2 linked regions of the Chelatococcus sp. HY11 genome follow. The protein of the gene in region 1 interacts with the protein of each later gene in a pairwise test. Links are inferred from orthologs where the notes say so. Each region holds a gene or a part of one and is shown in the gene's direction. Other genes may lie near its edges.

Region 1 (3,357 bases):
CGCTTCGGCGAGGGCGAGGATTGGCTGGAGATCCTCGGTTGCGGCATGGTGCACCCCAATGTCATCCGCAGCTGCGGGCTCGATCCTGACGAGTACCAGGGCTTCGCCTGGGGCATGGGCATCGACCGCATCGCCATGCTGAAATACGGCATGCCGGACCTGCGCCCCTTCTTCGAGGCCGACGTGCGTTGGCTGAGCCACTACGGCTTCCGCCCGCTCGACCTGCCGACATTGGCAGGCGGACTGTCGACCTAAGCCGTCGCTGAACGAAATAAGCCCGTCATGGCCGGACTTGACCCGGCCAACCCGAATTCGAGGCGACTGCCCTATCGATCGGGATCCCCGGCTCAAGGCCGGGATGACAGGTGAGAGGATGAAAGATCATGAAATTCACGCTCTCCTGGCTGAAGGACCATCTCGATACCGAGGCTGATGCCGACGCGGTTGCCGCCGTCCTCAACCGCATCGGGCTCGAGGTCGAAGGCATCGACGACAAGGCCAAGGCGCTTGCCCCCTATGTGATCGCGCGGGTCCTGTCGGCGGTCCAGCATCCCAATGCCGATCGCCTCAGGGTCTGCATGGTGGACACGGGCGACGGCAACCCGATCCAGGTGGTCTGCGGCGCCCCCAATGCCCGTGGCGGCATGATCTCGGTCTTCGCGCCACCGGGCACCTATATCCCCGGCAAGAACATCACGCTCGGCAAGGGCGTGATCCGCGGCGTCGAATCGAACGGCATGCTCTGCTCCGAAGCCGAACTGGAGCTCTCGGAGGATCATGACGGCATCATCGATCTGCCCGCCGATGCACCGGTGGGCACCGCTTACGCCACCTGGGCGAAGCTCGATGACGCCGTGATCGAGATCGCGGTGACGCCGAACCGTCCCGACGCGCTCGGCATCGCCGGCATCGCGCGCGATCTCGCGGCGGCGGGGCTCGGGCGTCTCAACACGCCGCCGGTCGCCACCATTCCCGGTGAGGGCTTCTGCCCGGTGGAGGTGTCGCTCGCGTTCTCCGAGGATGATGCCCACCTCGCCCCGGCCTTCGCCCTGCGGCTCGTGCGCGGCGTCAAGAACGGCCCATCGCCGGACTGGCTGCAGAAGCGGCTGAAGGCCATCGGCCTGCGCCCCATCAACGCGCTCGTCGATATCACCAACTACGTCACCTTCGACCGTGGCCGGCCGCTGCACGTCTTCGACGCCGCCAAGGTCAAGGGCGACCTCGTCGTGCGGCGTGCCCAGGAGGGCGAGGAGATCCTCGCGCTCGACGGCAAGACCTACAAGCTCGACACCGGCATGGTCGTCATCGCCGACGACAACGGCATCGAGTCGCTCGCCGGCATCATGGGCGGCGAGGCATCCGGCTGCGATGAGGGCACAACCGACGTGCTGATCGAATCGGCCCTCTGGGACGCGCTGAACATCGCGCAGACCGGCCGCAGGCTCGGCATCATCACCGATGCGCGCTATCGCTTCGAGCGCGGGGTTGATCCCGCCTTCACCCTGCCGGGCATAGAGCTTGCGACGCGGCTCGTGCTGGACCTGTGCGGCGGCGTCCCGACCGAGGTGACGCTGGCGGGCGCCATACGTGACACCCACGCCCCCATCACTTTCCCCTGGAGCGAGGTGAAGCGTCTCAGCGGGCTCGATCTTCCACAGGGCGAGATGGAGAGGCATCTCGTCGCGCTGGGCTTCAGCGTCGACAACCAGGGCGACACGGCCCAGGTGGATGCGCCCTCCTGGCGGCCGGACATCGAGGGGAAGGCCGATCTCGCCGAGGAGATCATCCGCATCGCCGGGCTCGACCGAGTCGCCTCGACACCCTTCCCACGCCTCCACGCGGCCGTCGCCGAGCCGGTGCTGACCCTGCTGCAGAAGCGCACGCGCCTCGCCAAGCGCGCGTTGGCCGCGCGCGGGCTCGTGGAAGCGGTCACGTGGTCCTTCATCAGCCATGACGAAGCGACACTCTTCGGTGGCGGCGACGCGCGGCTGGCGCTCGCGAACCCGATCGCGGCCGACCTCTCCGACATGCGCCCCAATCTCATTCCTGGCCTCGTGAAGGCGCTGCAACGCAACGCCGATCGCAGCTTCGCCGACGTGGCGCTGTTCGAGGTCGGCCAGGTGTTCGCTTCCGACGAGCCTGAGGGGCAGACCATCACCGCCGTTGCCGTGCGCCGTGGCACCGCCCATGCGGCCGGTGTCGGCCGCCGCTGGGACACCGAGGCAAAGCCTGTCGACGTGTTCGACGCGAAGGGCGATGCCTTCGGCCTGCTGACGGCGCTCGGCATCGCGACGGCAGGCGTGCAGATCGTCCCCGGCGGGCCTGCCTGGTACCATCCCGGCCGCTCGGCGACGCTCCAGTTCGGCCCGAAAGCCATGATCGGCGCCTTCGGCGAGCTTCACCCCCGCATCCTCGCCGCTCTCGACGCGAAGGGCCCGATCGTCGCCTGCGAGATCACGCTCGATCTGCTGCCCGCTCCCAAGGCGAAGCCGACCAAGGTCAAGCCGAAGCTCGCCTTGCCAGACTTCCAGCCGGTGACGCGCGACTTCGCCTTCGTCGTGGATGCCGGCGTGGCCGCGGCTGATATCCTGCGGGCGGCGCAGGGTGCCGAGCGCAACCTGATTACCGACACCTCGGTCTTCGACATCTATGAGGGCGCTGGCGTTGGCGAGGGCAAGAAATCGGTGGCCGTCGCCATCGTGCTCCAGCCGACTGAGAAAACCCTGACCGATCAGGACATCGAAGCGGTTTCGGCCAAGGTCGTCGCGGCGGTTGCCAAGAAGACGGGCGCGACGCTGCGCGGCTGATCAAACCAGCCAAGCCGGGAAGGACATTCCCAAAATGGAAAGGCGGGCCGAGAGCCCGCCTTTTTTTGCAATCCCGTTATTAGCACGCAACACGCCGCGAGCGGGCTTTTCAAAGCCCCTCAGTGGACGCTGATGGGCTCCAGATTATGCTCCCAGGCATTGGCGATGGCCGCATCCCGGGAATCGGTCAGGAGGATGGGCGTGCCATCCGCCCCCAACAGGGCGAAAAGCTCGAGGCCCGGCTGAATCTCGGGTGCCTGCGGAAACAGGCGGTTGAATTCCTCGGAGCGCATGGCGCGCACATAGGCGACCTTGCCCTCGCCAGCCGCCGCCAGCGCATCGCTATCCAGAACGTCGCCGATAAACTCAAACGCATCACTATTGGTCATCGCGCCCTCCTGGGGCCATCCTGAGACAGGTTCCTGTCGTAGCCAGGACATACCCTAAGCTATTGATCCGGGGCGGCTTCTTGTCGCTCGTGCCACCTGCCCGAGCGGAAAGCGCCCTAGAGAAGCGGTCGTAAACTTGCATAATTCGAGCCAACATCCTC
Region 2 (3,273 bases), 3.5 Mb from region 1 along the record:
CGCGGAGCAGGGACATCTCCACGCGGTTGACGCGTGGAACAGGCTGCAGCCGCGCCGGCGGGTGCCAGACAAAGGCATCGGCGGCGGAAAGGTCGGTCGGAGGCGGTGGCGGGGGCGAAAGACGCTCCAGGGCCTGGGCAATCCGCTCCAGCGTGAGATTGAGCACGCTTTCGTGAAGGCTCGGATCCTCATGCTGCTGGTTTTTCGGCGCCATTATCAGCTTCTCCGTTTCGCTCCGCAAATCTTGACCGTTGGATATTGCCTTTCTCGGGTACGGTCCATGCTCTAAGCACACGGCTGGATTGCTTTCCATCGATCGATGGGTATAGTCCGCGCCTCATACAAACGCACTCGTCTACCCGCCCTAGGGTCGGGCCTTGTTTCGGAGGGACTTCTCGTGATCACGCCAGCCTTCGCCCAGTCCACGGCTTCTGCCGGTGGCGGGGGCGACATGCTCATCCAGTTCGTCCCGTTCATCCTCATCTTCGTCATCATGTGGTTCCTGATTCTGCGTCCCCAGCAGAAGCGGCAGAAGGCCCATCAGGAGATGATCAAGAACGTTCGCCGCGGCGACACGATCGTGACCTCGGGCGGCTTCATCGCCAAGGTGACGAAGGTGGTCGACGACGGGGAGGTCGAGGCCGAGATCGCGGAAGGGGTCAAAGTACGCGTCGTGCGTGGTATGATTTCGGATGTGCGTTCCAAGGCCGAGCCGGTTAAGAGCTAAGGCGGAGGCCGCCGCCCATGCTGCGCTATTCAAAAGCCAAGATCATCTCGATCCTTCTGTTGACGCTGCTCGGCTTTGCCTATGCGGCGCCCAACCTGTTTTCCGAGACGACGCGCGAGCGTATCGCGGCATCGGTGCCTGGCTGGATCCCCGCCTGGATCGTGCCGCATCGCGCCATGGTGCTCGGTCTTGACCTGCAGGGCGGCTCGCACGTCGTGCTGGAGGTCGATGAGAACGACCTGATCCGCACGCAGGTCAACAGCCTGCGCGACGACGTCCGGCGCATCCTGCGCGAGACGCGCATCGCGCCCCAAGGCGGCATCGTGGCCTTGCCGCGCGGCATGCAGATGCGTGTGCCGAGCGAGGCGGACCGCCAGCGCCTGCTGGCGCGGCTCAACGAGCTGGCCCGTCCGGCGGGCAACGCCATCCTCGGCACGCCCGGAAACAGCACCATCAATGTCTCCGAGGGCGCGGACGGCCTCATTCAGGTCACCCTGACCGATGTGGGCGTCACCGATCGCGTCCGCCGCGCCGTTGACCAGACCATCGAGGTGCTGCGGCGCCGTGTCGATGCGCTCGGCACGACCGAGCCGAATATCCAGCGCGAGGGCGCCGGCCGCGTGCTGGTGCAGGTGCCCGGCCTGCAGGATCCCCAGCGCCTCAAGGACATTCTCGGCCGGACCGCCAAGCTGCAATTCCGCTTCATCGCGGAAGGCGGGGCTAGTCCGGGTGATGTCGACATGATCCCCTCGCGCGACAATGCTGGTCAGCCGGTTCCTGTCGAGCGGCGTGTCATCGTCGAGGGTGAGGATCTGACCGACGCCCAGCCGGCGTTCGATTCGCAGACGTCGCAGCCGATCGTCAACTTCCGCTTCAACCTGCGCGGGGCGCAGCGGTTCGGCCAGGCGACCTCGGAAGGCGTCGGGCGGCTGCTCGCCATCGTGCTCGACAACGAAGTGATCTCGGCGCCACGTATCCAGACACCGATCACCGGCGGTCAGGGCCAGATCTCAGGCAGCTTCAGCGTGCAGCAGGCCAATGACCTGGCCGTGCTCCTGCGCGCCGGCGCCCTGCCGGCGAAGCTCACGATCGTCGAGGAGCGTACGGTTGGGCCTGGTCTTGGTCAGGACTCCATCGAGGCCGGCACCATGGCGATCTACGTCGCGACGATCTTCGTGGCGTTGTTCATGCTGGCGACCTATGGCCTGTTCGGGATCTTCGCGAATATAGCCCTTCTGGTTCACGTGGTCTTCATCCTGGCCCTGATGTCGCTGCTTGGAGCAACACTCACATTGCCGGGCATCGCGGGCATCGTCCTGACCATCGGCACGGCGGTTGATTCCAACGTGCTGATCTATGAACGCATCAGGGAAGAGGCCCATGGCGGCCGCTCGATCATCTCGGCGATCGACGCGGGCTTCACCCGGGCCTTCGCGACGATCTTCGACTCGAACTCGACGATGTTGATCGCCGCCTTGATCCTGTTCTTTCTGGGATCAGGCCCCGTGCGCGGCTTTGCCGTCGTCTTTATCCTCGGTATTTTGACCACGGTGATCACCGCGGTGACCATGACGCGCATGATGATCGCGTTGTGGTATCGCGTCGCCCGGCCGAAACAACTGCCGTTCTGAACCGGAGCTTTTCGCGCGTGCGCCTGATCCGCATCGTCCCCGACAACACCAAGTTCCGCTTCGTCCGCTTCCGGCGCGTCACGATCCCGTTTTCGGCGGCGATATCGGTCATCACCGTTATCCTCGCCCTGACGATCGGATTGAACTTCGGCATCGACTTCAAGGGCGGCACGCTCGTCGAGGTCCAGGCCCGTTCGGGCAAGGCGGATGTGGGCGCCATCCGCCAGGCCGCCGAGAGCTTTGGTTTCGGCACGCCCGAGGTGCAGGAGTTCGGCAACTCGGGCGGTGTATCGATCCGCTTTCCGATCCAGGAGGGCGGCGAGGAGGCGCAGGGAACGGTGGTCCAGAAGACGCGTGACGTCTTCGAGAAGGACTACGAGTTCCGCCGGGTCGAGACGGTCGGCCCGCGTGTGTCGGGTGAACTGGTGCAGTCCGGCACGCTCGGCGTCGTGCTCGCGATCGTCGCCGTGCTCGCCTATCTCTGGTTCCGTTTCGAGCTGACCTTCGCCATCGGCGCCATCATCGGCACGATGCACGACATTCTCCTGACTGTCGGGTTCTTCGTCGTCACGCAGATCGAGTTCAATATGACCTCGATAGCCGCGATCCTGACGATCGTTGGCTATTCCCTGAACGAAACGGTCGTGGTGTTCGACCGGACGCGCGAGCTTCTGAGACGCTACAAGACTATGCCGATCGAGGAACTCCTCGATCTGTCCGTGAATTCGACGTTGTCGCGCACGTCCATGACGGCGACCACGACGATCCTGTCGCTGGTCGCGCTGGTGGTGGTGGGCGGCGAGGCCATTCAGGGCTTCGCCCAGGTGATGCTGTTCGGCGTCTTCGTCTGCACCTATTCCGCCATGTATGTCTCTACGCCCGTGCTGATCTATCTCGGCATGCGCAGTGCCCGCG

Evidence for each region.
Region 2: the proteins of pheT (region 1) and secD interact in binary tests that used the Escherichia coli proteins (3 or more experiments, as listed by UniProt). The link is inferred for Chelatococcus sp. HY11 from one-to-one orthologs.

Annotation. Positions count from the first base shown.
Region 1 is NZ_JAHBRX010000001.1:4,173,228-4,176,584, reverse strand. Bases 55-3,095 are described here. They hold pheT (phenylalanine--tRNA ligase subunit beta), read left to right. Parts: upstream 55-383; coding sequence 384-2,807; downstream 2,808-3,095. Other genes in these bases: KIO74_RS18975 (BQ00720 family protein), read right to left, coding at 2,927-3,095; pheS (phenylalanine--tRNA ligase subunit alpha), read left to right, coding at 55-255. In the rest of the region: more of pheS, read left to right, coding at 1-54; more of KIO74_RS18975, read right to left, coding at 3,096-3,196.
Region 2 is NZ_JAHBRX010000001.1:685,706-688,978, forward strand. What follows is about bases 95-3,051. They hold secD (protein translocase subunit SecD), read left to right. Parts: upstream 95-744; coding sequence 745-2,358; downstream 2,359-3,051. Other genes in these bases: KIO74_RS03395 (ATP-binding protein), read right to left, coding at 95-214; yajC (preprotein translocase subunit YajC), read left to right, coding at 398-727; secF (protein translocase subunit SecF), read left to right, coding at 2,376-3,051. Also shown: more of KIO74_RS03395, read right to left, coding at 1-94; more of secF, read left to right, coding at 3,052-3,273. UniProt on the Escherichia coli protein: Part of the Sec protein translocase complex. Interacts with the SecYEG preprotein conducting channel. SecDF uses the proton motive force (PMF) to complete protein translocation after the ATP-dependent function of SecA.